DNA from 4 places in the Rhizobium sp. P1_E6 genome. Region 3 is predicted to be linked to each of the others. Evidence: predicted binding sites of a transcription regulator. Region 3 holds the regulator's gene; each other region holds the start of a gene.
What was found. Region 3 encodes LexA, which represses DNA repair genes until DNA is damaged. Its sites were predicted from a motif close to TGTTCNNNNTGTGTTCNG; they were not measured.
Positions count from the first base shown of each region.

Region 1: the regulator LexA is predicted to act here: its motif matches at 1,819-1,836, upstream of AC1D35_RS23810 (ImuA family protein).
Region 2: the regulator LexA is predicted to act here: its motif matches at 2,400-2,417, upstream of AC1D35_RS00090 (ribonuclease T2 family protein).
Region 4: the regulator LexA is predicted to act here: its motif matches at 1,903-1,920, upstream of AC1D35_RS06460 (YifB family Mg chelatase-like AAA ATPase).

Region 1 covers NZ_JBFUBG010000061.1:2,365-6,576, reverse strand. The annotation lists gene AC1D35_RS23830 (hypothetical protein) at 1-31, opposite strand, end outside; gene AC1D35_RS23825 (HpcH/HpaI aldolase/citrate lyase family protein) at 145-1,050, shown strand; gene AC1D35_RS23820 (DUF1737 domain-containing protein) at 1,050-1,256, shown strand; gene AC1D35_RS23815 (metallopeptidase family protein) at 1,258-1,695, opposite strand; gene AC1D35_RS23810 (ImuA family protein) at 1,857-2,801, shown strand; gene AC1D35_RS23805 (Y-family DNA polymerase) at 2,713-4,212, shown strand, end outside.
Region 2 covers NZ_JBFUBG010000001.1:17,775-21,986, reverse strand. The annotation lists gene ettA (energy-dependent translational throttle protein EttA) at 1-1,539, opposite strand, end outside; gene AC1D35_RS00090 (ribonuclease T2 family protein) at 1,648-2,385, opposite strand; gene AC1D35_RS00085 (alpha/beta hydrolase) at 2,544-3,488, shown strand; gene AC1D35_RS00080 (DMT family transporter) at 3,490-4,212, shown strand, end outside.
Region 3 covers NZ_JBFUBG010000028.1:3,024-7,235, reverse strand. The annotation lists gene kdsA (3-deoxy-8-phosphooctulonate synthase) at 1-535, opposite strand, end outside; gene AC1D35_RS15945 (VOC family protein) at 532-1,419, opposite strand; gene lexA (transcriptional repressor LexA) at 1,617-2,342, shown strand; gene AC1D35_RS15935 (ComEC/Rec2 family competence protein) at 2,323-4,212, opposite strand, start outside.
Region 4 covers NZ_JBFUBG010000007.1:72,787-76,998, forward strand. The annotation lists gene AC1D35_RS06445 (YraN family protein) at 1-17, shown strand, start outside; gene AC1D35_RS06450 (cupin domain-containing protein) at 171-674, shown strand; gene gshB (glutathione synthase) at 771-1,718, shown strand; gene AC1D35_RS06460 (YifB family Mg chelatase-like AAA ATPase) at 1,981-3,513, shown strand; gene cysK (cysteine synthase A) at 3,640-4,212, opposite strand, start outside.

The sequences.
Region 1 (4,212 bases), on a different contig from region 3:
GCATGAAGAAGATGGAGCGAATGTTCTGCATTGGTTTGAAACCTTTCTAAGGAAAGGAATGTGGTCCTTCTTTTTCCTCTCTGCAAGTCAAGCATGGCTTTTTGTTGTCTTGCCGGGCTTTGTGAAGCTTGGCACTAATGGCCCATGAGCCGAACACCACCTCTCCGTTCCCTGCGTCTGCGCCGCTCTGTGCTGAGCGTACCCGCCATCAATGTGCGGGCGCTTAGAAAGACCCATTCCCTTGATTGCGATGCGGTAATTTTCGATCTTGAGGATTCCGTCGCGCCTGAAAAAAAGGCGGAAGCACGCGACAATCTGAAGACGTTTTTTGCGGGACCGCCACTCGAGGGCAAGGAAAGGATCATCCGTATCAACTCTTTGTCATCCGGCTTCGGGCTGGCGGATCTGGAACTGGTCAAGGCGCTGTTGCCAGATGCCGTTCTGCTGCCGAAGGTGGACGAGCCGCAGGATGTCACTGATATCAGCGATCCTCTTGCCGATGCGGATGTGCCGGAGGAGCTGCGCATCTGGGCGATGATCGAAACGCCGCGCGGCGTGCTGAATGTCGCAGCCATCACCGAATCCGGCCGCACGCCGGGATCGCGGCTCGATTGCCTCGTCGTCGGCCTCAACGACCTGCGCAAGGAAACGGGTGTTTTGCCGCTGCCGGGGCGGACCTATCTTGTACCCTGGCTGATGCAGGTCATTCTGGCGGTCAAGGCCTACGGGCTCGATGCGCTGGACAGCGTGTTCAACGATTTCCGGGATGGCGAAGGTTTCGATGCCGAGTGCGGGCAGGGCCGCGCCATGGGCTTTGCGGGCAAGATGCTGATCCATCCGGCGCAGATTACAGCCGCCAACCGGCATTTCGGGCCGAGCGCGGAAGAAATCGCGGAGGCTGAGGCTATCATCGCCGCCTTCGCCGATCCGGCTGCCGAGGGGCTGAACGTCATCAATGCGGACGGGCGGATGATCGAGCGGCTGCATCTTGTCCAGGCCGAGGCTCTGGTTCATAAAGCGCACCTGATTTCTGCAAGAAAGCCCGCCTGATGAAACTCTACCGCTTCCTGACCGGTCCCGACGACGCTTCCTTCTGCCACAAGGTGACGGCGGCGCTGAACAAGGGCTGGTTAATGTCCGGCTCGCCCACCTATGCCTTCAACGCTGCGACCGGCCAGATGCAGTGCGGCCAGGCTGTCGTCAAGGAGGTCGAGGGCAAGGACTATGACCCGGACATGAAGCTGTCCGAGCAATAGGTCAGCGTTCAGCAGCCTCTTCGGCGCTTGCCTCGATGCGTTCCATGTCATCGTCGCTGAGGCCGAAGTGGTGGCCGATCTCATGGATCAGCACATGGGTGATGATGTCACCCAGCGTCTCGTCGTTTTCTGCCCAGTAGTCGAGGATCGGACGGCGATAGAGACGAATGCGGTTCGGCATCTCGCCGGTTTCCAGGGTGAAACGCTCCGAAATGCCGCGGCCCTCGAAAAGACCGAGCAGGTCGAAAGGTGTTTCCAGCGCCATATCCTCGAAGACTTCGTCATCGGGAAAGTCTTCGATTTCGATGGTCAGATTGGTCGTCAGCTTGCGAAATTCGTCCGGCAGATGGCTGTAGGCCTCCATTGCCAGCGACTCGAAGGTGCTGATCGTCGGCGCATGGCGGTCCCCCCAATCATCGCTCTGGTCTATGCGGGCCATTAATATTCCTTCCTTTGCGGCCCATATAGAACCTTTATCGCCGATTTTCGAGTGCGGAATCAAAGGCAGGAATAAATTCTTATAAAATGGCCGTTGACTCTTCATTAGAGCTCTGGAATCTATAAGAACATAACAGGAACAATACGGATGGAGAGAACGCCATGGCGCAGACCRCCCTGGCGCGCGAGCGGCTTTTTGCGCTCCGCGAAACCATTGCCCGACTGGAGGGAAAACCCGCACCGGCGCTTGCCGCGGCGGAACGGGAAGCCTTTGCAGAAGGGCGTGAGAGGCGGCAGGAGCGCATTCTGCCACGCTTGCCTTTCGGTGTGGGATTACTCGATGACGCCTTGGAAGGCGGCCTGCAGCTCGATGGGATTACCGAGTTCCGCGCGGCAGGCTCCCGCGGTGCGGGAGCGGCAAGCGGCTTGGCGATGGCCGTTGCAGCACGGCTGCAGAGGCAGGAGGAGGATGCCGGCAGGCTGCTGCCGCTGCTCTGGATCGGTGATGCCGTTGGCACACTGGAGGCGGGTCGCCCCTATGCTCCGGGGCTGAAGGATTTCGGGCTGAAGCCGGAAAGGTTTTTCCATGCCGCGCCGCGCAAGCTGGAGGATGCGCTCTGGCTGGCGGAAGCGGCCATCGAAAGTGCTGCCTTCTCGGCTGTCGTCTTCGAAATGCGCGGCAATCCCTTGCATTTCGGCCTGACCGAAAGCCGGAGGCTCAGTCTCAGGGMGCGCGCCGTCCGGCGTCCGCTCTTTCTCGTCCGCCAGGCCGGGGAGGAGGAGGCGAGCAGCGCTGCCTTCCGTCTGCATGTCGAGCCGGCGCCGTCTGACCTGCGATCGTTGCCGGATGGATCAAAATTTTCCGGCAGCATCGGCAATCCGATTTTCCGTCTTACGCTGGAGAAGAGCCGCAATCCGGCCCCGCTCTCCTGTCTTCTGGAGTGGAACCCCCATGAACGCGAATTTCTCCCCGTCGACGAACCAAGCTTCGCTCGCCCTCCAGGCGAACAGTCAGCGCATTCTGGCGCTCAGCTTTCCACATCTGGCGACGGACCGCATCGCACGCAGGCGATGGGGTCTCTCCTGGCGTTCGAAAGGGCGTCCTGAAGCGTCACCGATCGTCTGTTCGGGCAAGCTCAACAATGCCATGCGGCTGACGGCGCTGGACGAGTTTGCCGAGAGGCTGGGGCTGAGGAAGGAACAGGGCGTTGCCGAAGCGCGCGCCATGTATCCAGCGCTCGATGTCGTGGAAGAGGATCTGGCGGCCGACCGCCGGCTGCTGGAAGCGATCGCCGACTGGTGCGACCGATATACACCGATGGTGGCGCTCGATGGCAAGGACGGGCTATTTCTCGACATTACCGGCTGTGCCCATCTCTTCGGCGGCGAAAAGGCGCTTCTGAGGGATATCCTGTCGCGGCTCTTCCATATGGGGCTCGATGCGCGTGGCGCGATCGCCTCATCACCGGGCCTTTCCTGGGCTGTCTCCCGCTTCGGACAGGGCGGCGTGGTGGAGGATGAGGAGACGGAGCGCATGCTGATGCCGCTGCCTGTCGCAGCCCTTCGACTGGAAGGTCAGACCGTCGATGCCCTGAAGAAGCTCGGCCTCAAATATATCGGCGATATCGTTCATGCGCCGCGGGCGCCGCTGACCCGCCGCTTCGGATCGACACTGCTTCTGCGCCTCGATCAAGCACTGGGGCGCGAGGAGGAGCCGATCTCCCCCCGGCTTCCCATCGCCAGCCTGTCGTCCGAACGCCGCCTGGTCGAACCGATCGGAACGGAAGAACAGATCCTTGCTGTCACCGGCCAGATCGCCGTGTCGCTGAAACCGTCGCTGGAGGCGCGTGGAGCCGGCGGGCGAGTGTTCGAGCTGGTGCTGTTTCGCGTCGACGGCAGGGTTTTCCGCATCTCCGTCGGCGCCTCGCAGCCGCTTCGCGAGCCCAAACTCGTTGCCGGCCTGTTTTCCGAGCGGCTGCAAGTGATCCATGACGATCTCGATGCCGGCTATGGCTTCGAGATCCTGCGCCTGAATGTGCTGCGGCATGATCCGTTCAACGAGACGCAGGGTGATTTCGAGGGCGACCGGGAGGGGGAGATCTCGCTTTCGAGCTTTGTCGACCGTGTTGCGGCCCGGCTCGGTGCGGACTGCCTGCAAAGCTTCCAGCTTCGCGAGAGCCATGTGCCGGAGCGCGCCGTGATCACGGTGCCGGCAATGGAGAGCCTTCCTGCACGGCGCAAGGCAGAGCAGGAAAGCGCGCTTCCTTTCCGTCAGGAGCGCCCCTTGCGGCTCTTTGCAACACCGGAACCTGTCGAGGTCGTGTTTGCCGAAGTGCCTGACGGTCCGCCGCAGATTTTCCGCTGGCGACGTCTGCAGCATCAGGTGGCAAGAAGTGAAGGACCGGAACGGATCGCCATGGAATGGTGGATCGACGGAGATGGTGCCGAGGCGCGCGACTATTTCCGGATCGAGGATGAGACCGGGCACCGCTTCTGGATCTATCGCCGAGGCTTCTAT
Region 2 (4,212 bases), on a different contig from region 3:
ATGGCCGTCACCTTCGAAGGCGAGGATATGCGTCGCCAGACGGTCGAGGAACATGCGATCGTGGCTGATGATGATCGCGCAGCCTGCAAATGCTTCCAGCGCGCTTTCCAGAGCGCCGAGCGTTTCCGTATCGAGGTCGTTGGTCGGTTCGTCGAGCAGCAGAACATTGCCGCCGGCCTTCAGCATCTTGGCAAGGTGAACGCGGTTGCGCTGGCCGCCCGAGAGATTGCCGACCTTCTGTTGCTGGTCGCCGCCCTTGAAGTTGAAGGCGCCGCAATAGGCACGCGAGTTCATGTCGAACTTGCCGAGCTTGATGATTTCGGCGCCGCCCGAGATTTCTTCCCAGACCGTCTTGTTGCCGTCGAGCGCGTCGCGGCTCTGGTCGACATAACCGAGATGCACAGTCTCGCCGACGCGGACCGATCCGGCATCCGGCTTTTCCTGGCCGGTGATCATCTTGAACAGCGTCGTCTTGCCGGCGCCGTTCGGGCCAATAATGCCGACGATGCCGCCCGGCGGCAGCTTGATCGACAGATCGCTGATCAGCGTGCGGCCCTCGAAGCCCTTGGTGATGCCTTCCATCTCTATGACCACCTGGCCGAGACGCTCGCTGACCGGGATGATGATCTGCGCGTCACCGGGACGCTGCTTCTCGGCGGCTTCCACCAGCTGTTCGTAAGACTTGATACGCGCCTTGGACTTCGCCTGACGGGCCTTCGGGCTGGAAGCGATCCATTCCTGTTCGCGGCTGATCGCCTTCTGGCGGCCTGCCTCTTCGCGGTTTTCCTGCAGCATGCGCTTGGCCTTGGCGAGCAGGTAAGCCGAGTAGTTGCCTTCGTAGGGGATGCCACGGCCGCGATCAAGTTCGAGGATCCAGCCGGTGACGTTGTCCAGGAAGTAGCGATCGTGGGTGATCATCATCACGGCGCCCGGATAGTCGCGCAGATGCTTTTCAAGCCAGGCGATCGTCTCGGCGTCCAGGTGGTTGGTCGGTTCGTCGAGCAGCAGCAGATCCGGCTGCGACAGCAGCAGGCGGCAAAGCGCGATACGGCGGCGCTCACCACCCGAAAGGCTGGTGACTTCGGCGTCGCGCGGCGGGCAGCGCAGGGCTTCCATTGCCATCTCGACCTGGCTTTCCAGATCCCAGAGGTTCTGGCTGTCGATGATGTCCTGGAGCTTTGCACCCTCATCCGCCGTCTCGTCGGAATAGTTCATCATCAATTCGTTGTAGCGCTCGAGCACAGCCGTCTTGGAGGCGACGCCTTCCATGACATTCTCAAACACTGTCTTGTTCGGATCGAGTTTCGGTTCCTGTTCCAGGTATCCGACCGTCGCGCCTTCGGCGAGCCAGGCTTCACCGGTATATTCCTTGTCCTGACCGGCGATGATGCGCAGCACGGTGGACTTACCGGCGCCGTTCGGGCCGAGGATACCGATCTTGGCGTCGGGGTAGAAAGAAAGATGGATATTCTCGAGGATCTTCTTGTTGCCATAGGCCTTGTTGAGGCCGGACATGTGATAGATGAACTGGCGTGTCATGCTGGGATGCTCCGGGCGGAAACTTGAAATCGTGGCCGCTATGTAGGCGAAACCACGCCCGCGGGCAACGCCGAAACCCTGTTTCGTCAGGATTTCGGCATGTTTCCATCAGAAGCCTGCAGCATCCACAAGGCCTTCGTCACAGCCGAAGGACGTCTGCCCTGCCCCCTGGATGAGGCCGCCAAGACCCTTCTCCTTTGCCTGAGCAGAAACGGCATCCTGCGAAAGCCCGATCGTCAACTCGCTGATCACGCGTTTGTTGCCGACGCGCCGGCAGCTCATCTTCACCCGGTCGCTGGCGCCTGCGCCGAAGCTCTTGTCGAAGGCCGCCTTGATTGCATCGGCCTTCAGCGTCTTGCCGACATTGGCGGCAAAGAGATCACGCACGGCAGAAGCATTGAGATCGCCCATCAGATGAATGGCGGTGGTGAAATAATCGTCGGCACTCATTTTCGTGCAGGTGCCGTGCTTGATCCATTCATGCCGATCAAGACCCGACTGCGTGCCGGGCATCGCCTTGTCGAGTGCCGCCTTCGTCTCGGCCGAAAGGCTCACGGCCGGCAGGCTCGTCCAATTACTGTCCTTATCTGCAGCCTTCTGATCGGTGGGTACGCCACAATAGTCCTGCCGCATTGGCCACAGACCGTGGAGAGAAAAGTTGGTCGCGTCGTAGCGGTCGCCGCTTTGGTTGGCGCATTCCGCCTTCTTCTGGTTGGTCTGGCAGAAAGCCGGCTGCCAGCTTGCCGCCAGGATGAAGCGCGTGCGCCCGCTTTCCTGCGCGGATGCGGAACCGACTGACGATAACGAAAGAAACAGGATGGAAATTGAAAGGAAAAACTTGCCCATTGATAGCCCCGACAAAGAACAATACAGGAACAAAAAAGCATGAAGACGGAGTTTGCGCAACCCTGAATCGCAACGAAAACCATGCTTTCTCATGTATGAGCCAAACCGCAATATTGCATTTGCCTTGATATCTGGTCTTTTGAGCGCGGGAGGAATGCATGTTTTCCGAGACATTGCGGCTTCAGAATGCCGGGGCTTCGCTTGCCTATCATCATCAGCCAGCGGAGGGACAAGCGCGGGCTATCCTGATGATTTCTCACGGGCTTGCCGAACACTCGCGCCGCTACCGGCGCTTTGCCGAGGCCATGGCCGCAAGAGGCTATCACGTCTACGCGCATGACCATCGCGGCCATGGCGAGACCACCGCACCCGATGGACCGCTCGGCCGTTTCGCAAGACGGGGCGGCATCGAACACGTCGTCGACGACATCGCCGCCATCCACGGCTTTGCCACGAACCGCCATCCCGGCCTGCCGGTCATCCTGTTCGGTCATTCGATGGGTGGCCTGATCGCGCTGAACGCTGCCGCCGCTCTTCCCGGCCGTTTCGCCGCCCTTGCTATCTGGAATTCGAATTTCGCCGTCGGTCTTTCCGGCCGCACCGCGCAAGCGATCCTGCTTGCCGAGCGCGCATTGAAAGGCTCCGACGTGCCGAGCGACATGCTGCCGAGGCTGACATTTGCCGCCTGGGGCAAATCCATTCCCGATCACCGCACGGAATTCGACTGGCTGTCGCGCGATCCTGCCGAGGTCGACGCCTATATTGCCGATCCGCTTTGCGGCTTCGATGCCTCCGTATCGCTTTGGCTGGACGTCTTCGCCCTCACTTTCCGCGGCATAGAAGACCGGCAGCTCGGGAAGCTGCCGAAGGACCTGCCGATCCATCTTGTCGGCGGCGGTAATGACCCGGCGACCAACAATGGAAAAGCCGTACTCTGGTTGTCAAAGCATTTGAAAAGCCAAGGCTTTTCCCGTATCAGCACTGAGATATATCAGGACATGCGGCATGAAACGCTGAACGAGATCGGCGCGGAAACGGCAATTGCGGATTTCGCCGGTTGGTGCGACGAGGCAATCCGCACGGTCCCGAGCGAAAGGACCTGAGATGACGAGCCTGAGTTCCACCCGCCATCCCGCCTCATCCGAGGTGACGCTCGGTTTGCTTTTCATGCTGCTCTCGGTGCTGATCTCGCCGCTGATCGATATCTTCTCGAAGCTGGCGACGACAACGATCTCCTCGACGGAGGTTGCCGCCTTCCGTTTCGTCATCCAGTCGCTCACCATGCTGCCTTTCATATTTCTGCGCGGTGCCAAGATCCAGGTCTCGCTGAAGCAGAGCTGGTATCATGCGATCCGCGGCGCGATGGTCACCATCTCGATGATCAGCTTCGTCACAACGCTGAAGGTCATGGCGGTTGCCGATGCGATCGCCATCTTCTTCGTCGAGCCGATCATCCTGACGATCCTCAGCAGCATCTTTCTGAAAGAGACCATCGGCTGGCGGCGCTACAGCGCCTGCGCCGTGGGCTTCCTCGGCGCCATGCTGATCATCCAGCCAAGCTTCGAGCAGGTCGGCTACATCGCCCTGCTGCCCGTCGTCAGTGCCTTCTGCATCGCCGTCTTCGCACTGATGACACGCGTGCTGTCGCATCGGGAAGATCCCTGGGCCATGCAGTTCCAGACCGGCCTCTGGGGCATTTTCTTCTGCGCCGTCATCCTGTTCTTCGGTTATGGCAGCGGCTCCGACATCATCGACACGACCATGCCCGATCTTCCCGCCTTCGGCTACCTGCTCGGCACAGGCATCGCCGCGGCGATCACCGGCATC
Region 3 (4,212 bases):
AGGAAGCGCCGCGCTCGCACAGCAGAATGTTCGGATTGCCACTCTGATTCAGCTTGCCGAGCACATTCTTCATGTCCCAAGGCGCCAGGAACTGGCCCTTCTTGACGTTGATGACGCGGCCCGTCTTGGCAGCAGCCACCAGAAGATCAGTCTGGCGAGACAGGAAGGCCGGTATCTGCAGGATATCAACGACCTTCGCTACTTCGGCGCATTGTTCTTCGCTGTGAATGTCGGTGAGAACCGGAATGCCGAGTTCCTTCTTGAGATCAGCGAATACTTCCAGCCCCTTCTCAAGGCCGACACCGCGTTTGCTCGACAACGAAGAGCGATTGGCCTTGTCGAAAGACGTCTTGTAGACAAGCCCTATGCCGAGCTTGGCGCACAGTTCCTTCAATGTGCCGGCCACCATGAACGCATGGTCGCGGCTTTCCATTTCGCAGGCGCCGGCGATCAGCGACAAGCGGCCGGTATTGGAGAAGGTGACCTTACCGGCGCCCTCGCCGACCGTCACCTGGGAATTGGTATTGGAGCTCATGATGTTTCCTCGAAGGCGAAGAGCACGCCCTGGCCGGGCGCGGGCTTCACCAGAATACGGTTGCCCTTGCGTGTATAGGTCACCCCGTTAGCAGCCAAATGCGCTTCTGTCACGGCAAGATCGCCCGCATGGAAAAGGATCGCCCGCCCACGCAGGCCGCGATCGGTGTCCGGCGTCGCCAGATCGAAATAGGCCTCCAGACCCGCCGGGTTCATCAGACTGATTTTTGTGTTTGCCAGAGCAACTCTCACCCCAAAACCGGTCTCATCTGCGGCGTCGGCTCTTGCCACGCCACGGACGAATTCGCCGAAGGCCGAAGGCTCGGGCGCGGCTAGAACTATCTCGGCAATTCCGGTTACGCCGTTGACGTGAGCTTCGAGCGCGCTGCGGTCAGCAGGGAGCGGATTGACGCGCTCGACGGCGAAGAGAAAGAAATCCGGTGCCCGGAGGTCACCGGCGAAGGCGAGCCGGAAGCCGGCAATGCTCTCCGTGCCATCCGGCATTTTCACGGGACGTTCGAACTGCAACACAGAACCAGCGCTAATGCCGCCTTTAACGAATCGAGCATGTTCATGCTTTGCATCCGCGGCACTGAAGGCGATAGCAGACAGGCCCTCGCTGCCGCAGCGAAAACGAAAGGCCTGATCGCGGGCTGTGAAGACATTGCCATCACGCGCCGTCCTGTCGCTCTCCTCGACACTGGCGACGCCGAGCGGCTCGAGATAGCTCCTGTCGGCGAAGAAAACGCAGGCATTTTCCGTACCGAAGGGATGGCGCGCGTCCGGAGCGACGGTGAAGCCCAGCTTGCCTAACCTCTCGCGTGCAAGGGCGATATCGGTAACCGGCAAAACGAGATGATCGATCGCAAGCGTGTCTTGGGTCATCAGCTACTCTCCAGCAATCACAAGGAGATGTGCTTCAACAAGCCTTACGAAGCAAGGCCGGACGGGCCGGGCGCCGACAAAAATAAAATTCTCAACACAATGGGGAGAAATTTTACGAAAATTTAGCCACTTGCGGAACACATATGGAACATATAGTGTCCGTTCTGGATTTGTTTCAATACTGGGGTCACACGCCGATGCTCACGCGCAAACAACAGGAACTTCTTCTTTTCATTCATGAAAGGATGAAGGAATCCGGCGTTCCGCCATCTTTCGACGAGATGAAGGACGCCCTGGATCTGGCCTCGAAATCCGGCATTCATCGGCTGATCACGGCGCTCGAAGAACGCGGCTTCATTCGCCGGCTTCCGAACCGGGCGCGTGCGCTCGAAGTCATCAAGCTGCCGGAAGCCTACAGCTCGAGCCTACAGCCAAGGCGCGGCTTTTCACCAAGCGTCATCGAAGGCAGCCTCGGCAAGCCGCAACCTGTTGCGCCTCCCGCCGCGGCAAAGTCAGCACCTGCGGCCGACAACGGCAATTCGGTTTCCGTGCCGGTCATGGGGCGCATCGCTGCCGGCGTGCCGATTTCGGCAATCCAGAACAACACCCATGACATCACCGTTCCCGCCGATATGCTTGGCTCCGGCGAACATTATGCGCTCGAAGTTCGTGGCGACTCGATGATCGAAGCCGGCATCTTCGATGGCGATACCGTCATCATCCGCAACGGTAGCACGGCCAATCCGGGTGACATCGTCGTCGCACTCGTCGATGAAGAGGAAGCGACGCTCAAGCGCTTCCGCCGCAAGGGCGCATCGATTGCGCTCGAAGCCGCAAACCCCGCTTACGAGACCCGCATTTTCCCGCCGGATCGCGTCAAGGTCCAGGGCAAGCTCGTCGGCCTCATTCGTCGCTATCACTGACCGGTGACCGGTCAACATCAGCGAATGTGTCGCTACGCCAGTCATAGGCACGGTGGCGCATCCAGGGCCGTGGTAATGCGTCGAATGTAGCGGCAACCGCAACTCCGCCATCTGTGAAACGAAGCTCGATCGAGCCTGTCTTGCGCAATGTTTCGCCGGTAAAGAGCAGAGCTCCGGATCGGCAGCCGTCAAGACGCAGACGGACAGGGGTGACGACGATATCGGCCGTATCGCAGGCAGGGCCCAGATAGGCTGCATTGTCGATAACCGTCAGTTTCTTTCCATTGCCGAGCATGATGGCGCACCAGGCACCTTTCAGGCACGAGAACCGTGACGGCGAACCGATCGCGACACGTCTTATCGATTCTCTGGCTTCATTCTGTTGATCCCGCGAGAGCTGCAGTCTTTTGCCTTCGGGCGCAGTGGGCCTGTTGGCAGCTTCCAGCATGACTGGCTTCCTGTGCTCTTCGATGGCAAGCGCCCGCTGCCATTGTTCGAAGATGAAGGCGGGTGGCTTTTCGCGGTTCGAAGCTATCGCCTCTCCATCGACAACAGCAACGAGGCTACCGTCTTCGGCAATGGCGATGTCGGGCATTGCCTCTGATGGCAGCGCCGCGACAGCAAGCGTGGAGAGAGCGACGATTGCCGTTCCGATATGCCGCAGTCGAGTTCTGAGGAGGGTCAGCAGCAGAAAACCGAAAACAGCCGTCGGGAAGTACCAACCCGGCAAACGGCCCACATCGATATTGCCACCCCAGCTCGATACCGTCTTTGCGATTGTAATCACCAGATCCAGCCCGAAGCCTGCCACATGCCATGCCCAGCCGTCCAGGCCAAAGGGCATCAGCAGCATCGCCAGCATCCCAGCCGGCATGACGATGAAGGAAATCACCGGCATGGCCGCGAGATTTGCCGGCAGGCCATAGGCTGTCAGCCGGTGGAAATGCTCGATCGAAAACAGCGCGGTAGAGAAGCCGCCAATCAGCGACGTCAGGAAAATGCCACCAAAGAAACCGCCGACCACGAAGAGGGGCTTCATGACCGGCAGGTTGGCAAAGACATTCTCCCACATCGGCCGGCCTTTCCAGAGATCGTAGCCGGCGACCAGGGCAAGTGTTGCGGCAAAGGACATCTGGAAGCTCGGCCCCAGCACCTCCGATGGCGAGATCGCAAGGATCACAAGAGCGGATAGCGCCACGTTTCTGAGGCTGATCGATGGCCGGTCAAAGAAGACGGCAACCAGCATGATGGCCATCATGATGAAGGCACGTTCGGCGGAGACGGCAAAGCCGGAGATCAGATAGTAGGCCGTCACCGCCGCGAGCGCACCGGCCGCCGCGATTTTCTTGGTCGGCCACGCCTGGGCAATGCCGGGAAAAAGGCTAAGGACGACGCGCAGGCCGACAAAAAAGATGCCGGCGGAAAGCGCCATATTGAGACCGGAGATCGCGACGATATGGGCAAGGCCGGACTGCCGCAGCGCGTCCGTCGTGTCATCCGAGATCGCCCGTCTCTCGTCGGTGACAAGCGAAGCGGCAAAGGCGCCGGTATCGCCCGGCAGGGTGGAGCGTATGCGATCGCCGATGCCACTCCTGAGGCGATAGAGCCATTCGAGTGTCGCCTCACCGACCGAGCCCGCTTGCTGTGGCTGCAAGGCAAGCTTTTTCGGCGCGCCATAGAAAAAGCCGTTGGCGCCGATGCCGTCAAAATAGGCACTGAAAGCAAAATCATTCAGGTGGGGAAGTGCGGGGCCTGCCGGAGGCGTGAGACGCGCCCTGCCCTCGATGACGTCGCCAAGCTCGAAAGGCTGCGCGGCGCCTCTCACGAGCACTGTAATGCGTTTAGGCGGACGCTTGATCTGCGGCGCGTC
Region 4 (4,212 bases), on a different contig from region 3:
TCCCGGATGCTTTCTAAACCTTACTGAGTTTGTTCTTGTGATGGTGAGTGTCCAAGAAGTCGTCAGCGACGAACAACCTTCCATTAAAATTTTAGCATCTGCTTGAACGGGCTTTTACGACTTTTTTGCTATTCACGGCGCAGCTAGGGGTAGCAAATTGGGGGTAATTCATGGCCTGGAAGATGATGCTTGCAACCGCGGTCGCCATGGCTGCGCGGTCCGTGCCTTATGCCGCGCTGAAGTCGGCCAACAAATCCTTCATCGCACAGGCAAGCGGGGGCATGGTGCTGAAATCGACGCCGATCAATCCGGACTGGATCATCAGCGGCAATCCGCAGGCGCGCACGGCAGAACATTCCCGCGGCCATGACGAGGCGTCGCTGACGGCGATCTGGGATTGCACATCAGGCGAATTCCGCTGGCGTTTCGGTTGGGACGAGACGGTGATGATCCTCGAAGGCGAGGTGCATGTCACCACCGAAGACGGCCTGGAGCGAACGCTGCAGGCAGGTGACGTCGCCTTCTTTGCTGGCGGCACCTGGGCGAACTGGCGGGTCGATAATTACGTCCGCAAGGTTGCCTTCCTGCGCAAGCCTTTCCCGAAGCCACTCGCCATCGCCTACCGCCTGCGCAACCTCTTGCGTAACGGCGGCGGCACCGGCATTGCCGCCTGAAAATTGCGCTCGCGGAAACGTCCGAAGCCATTGATTGCCGTTGCGTTTGATGGCTGACCGACCTACATCTGGGCGGCATCAGCTCAAGGGACGGAAATGGCCAAGATCAAGAACGTAGCGGTCCAGATGGACCATGTCTCCGGCATCAATATCGCGGGCGATTCCACCTTTGCCATGAGCCTCGAGGCTCAGGCGCGCGGCTACAAGCTCTTCCATTACACGCCCGATCGCCTGAGCTTCCGCGACGACAAGCTCTATGCCGCCGTCGAGCCGATGGTGCTGCGCGACGTCAAGGGCGATCATTATGAACTCGGCGCGCCTGAGCGCATCGACCTGTCGACCATGGATGTCGTCCTGCTGCGCCAGGATCCGCCTTTCGACATGTCCTACATCACCTCGACGCATCTTCTGGAACGCATCCATCCGAAGACGCTTGTCGTCAACGATCCGGCCTGGGTGCGCAACTCACCGGAAAAGATCTTCGTCACCGAATTTTCCGACCTGATGCCGAAGACGCTGATCACCAAGGACCCCGGCGAGATCCGCCGCTTCCGCGACGAGATGGGCGACATCATCCTGAAGCCGCTCTACGGCAATGGTGGCGCCGGTGTCTTCCATTCCACCAAGGACGATCGCAATCTGTCCTCGCTGCTGGAAATGTTCGGCCAGCTCTTCCGCGAGCCCTTCATCGCTCAACAGTACCTGCCTGACGTGCGCAAGGGCGACAAGCGCATCATCCTCGTCGACGGTGAGTTTGCCGGCGCGATCAATCGCGTCCCAGCTGAGCATGACAGCCGCTCGAACATGCATGTGGGCGGCCGCGCTGAGCCGACCGAGCTGACGGCCCGCGAGAAGGAAATCTGCGGCCGCATCGGACCCGCCCTGCGCGAACGCGGCTTCCTGCTCGTCGGCATCGATGTGATCGGTGACTACATGACCGAGATCAACGTGACCTCGCCGACCGGCATCCGCGAAGTGAAAAAATTCGGCGGCGTCGACATCGCAAGCCTGTTATGGGAAGCCATCGAACGAAAGCGCGGTTAGAGCAGTCCCGTCAAAAGTGCGCAACGGTTTGCGTCCGGAATTGGGTGAAAACAGAGAGATAGGGCATCCCTCTGATTCGAAGAAAACGGAAACGCTCTCAGCGTTCCGCCTTTGATCGCCTTCGTTCCGGCTTTACAACCCGCTGCAATTTGATTGCAGCGAATAGCTGAATCTGTTCACTTATCGTTCTTGTTTTCTTCTAGGTTCCATGCCAGATTGTGACCGCCTTCATAGGTTGGGTTTAGAGGTTACGGGGCAAGGCATGGTCGCGCGCGTCAGCACGGTTGCGTTTCAGGGCATTGAAGGTGTGCCGGTCGAAGTCCAGGTCATGGTCGCTCCCGGCAAGATGGGAATCCAGATCGTCGGGCTGCCCGACAAGGCGGTTGCGGAAAGCCGCGAGCGAGTGCAGGCGGCCTTACATGCCTCTGGTCTGGCGTTGCCGTCCAAGCGCGTGACGGTCAACCTTGCGCCAGCCGATCTCCCTAAAGAGGGTAGTCATTTCGATTTGCCTATCGCGCTCGGCCTGATGGCAGCGCTCGGCGCCATTCCTGCGGATGCCTTGTCCGATTATGTCGTCGTCGGCGAACTCAACCTCGACGGCACGATTGCCGCCATCGCCGGTGCGCTGCCGGCGGCAATCGGTGCAAATGCGAGTGGGAAGGGGCTGATCTGCCCTTCCGAAAGCGGCCCGGAAGCCGCATGGGCAGGTTCCGGCGTCGACATTCTGGCGCCTCGCAGCCTGATCGCGCTCGCCAATCATTTCCGCGGCACACAGATACTCTCACGACCGGAGCCCTCCATCCGTCCGAACGCTGCCAATCTGCCCGATCTCTCCGAAATCAAGGGACAGGAAAGCGCCAAGCGGGCGCTGGAAGTGGCGGCTGCCGGCGGCCACAATCTCTTGATGGTCGGACCGCCCGGCTCCGGCAAATCGATGCTGGCCTCGAGGCTGCCCTCCATCCTTCCACCACTCTTGGCTGCCGAACTGCTCGAAGTCTCGATGATCCATTCCATCGCCGGACAGCTGTCCGGCGGCAAGCTCTCGGACCGCCGGCCTTTCCGCACGCCACATCATTCTGCGACCATGGCGGCGCTCATTGGCGGCGGCCTGCGCGCCCGGCCGGGCGAGGCCTCGCTTGCTCATCATGGCGTGCTTTTTCTTGATGAATTCCCTGAATTTGCACCGCAGGTGCTCGATGCCCTGCGCCAGCCGCTGGAAAGCGGCGAATGTGTCATCGCACGCGCCAATCATCGCGTCTCTTATCCGGCTCGGATTCAGCTCATTGCGGCCATGAACCCTTGCCGCTGCGGCATGGCGGGAGAGCCAGGCCACACCTGCGCCCGCGGCCCGCGCTGCATGAGCGATTATCAGGCTCGTATTTCAGGCCCGCTGATGGATCGCATCGATATCCGCATCGACGTGCCGGCCGTTTCCGCTGCCGATCTGATCCGGCCGACGGTCGCCGAAGCGAGCGCCGATGTTGCCCGGCGCGTCGCCCGCGCCCGCGACATCCAGCGTGAACGCTATGCCGTTGCCGGCGCTGCTGGTATTTCCACCAATGCCGGATGCTCGACGGCAATGATCGAGAAATTTGCCGAGCCGGATACGGCAGGATTGCAGCTGTTGCGGGATGCCGCCGACAAAATGAAGTTTTCTGCCCGCGGCTACCATCGCGTCCTCAAGGTCGCCCGCACGCTTGCCGATCTCGATGGCAAGGAAACCGTAGGCCGGATCCATCTCGCGGAGGCAATCTCCTACCGTGTTGCCGGCACGCGGCTGACGGCAGCGGCATGAGGTTGGGTGATTAGTGAGCAGTGATTAGTGAGTAGCGGTTCATAATCGGTGATTGGCCAGCCAAAGCGATTGTGGCAGGCACCGAAAGCAACCTCATTCACCACTCACTACTCACGAATTCCTCTCTCAGCTTCCCAGCCCTTCAAACAACGCCGTCGAAAGATAACGTTCGGCAAAGGATGGGATGATGACGACGATATTCTTGCCAGCATTTTCCGGACGGCGGCCGACCTCGATCGCGGCTGCAAGCGCTGCACCCGAGGAGATGCCGACCGGCACCCCTTCGAGCCTGGCGACGAGCCGCGCGTGCTGGAAGGCCTCGTCGTTGCTGACGGTGACGACCTCGTCATAGATGCTGGTATCGAGGATCTTTGGGGCGAAGCCGGCGCCGATGCCCTGGATTTTGTGCGGGCCAGGCGTGCCGCCGGATAGCACCGGAGAATCGGTGGGCTCGACGGCGACCACCCGGATGTCAGGCTTGCGGCTCTTCAACACTTGGCCGACGCCGGTGATCGTGCCGCCGGTGCCGATGCCGGCAACGAAGATATCGACCGTGCCGTCGGTGTCGTTCCAGATTTCTTCGGCCGTTGTCTTGCGGTGGATTTCCGGGTTGGCCGGGTTTTCGAACTGCTGCGGGATGACGGCGTCGGGCAGTGAGGCGGCGAGTTCTTCAGCTTTGCCGATGGCGCCCTTCATGCC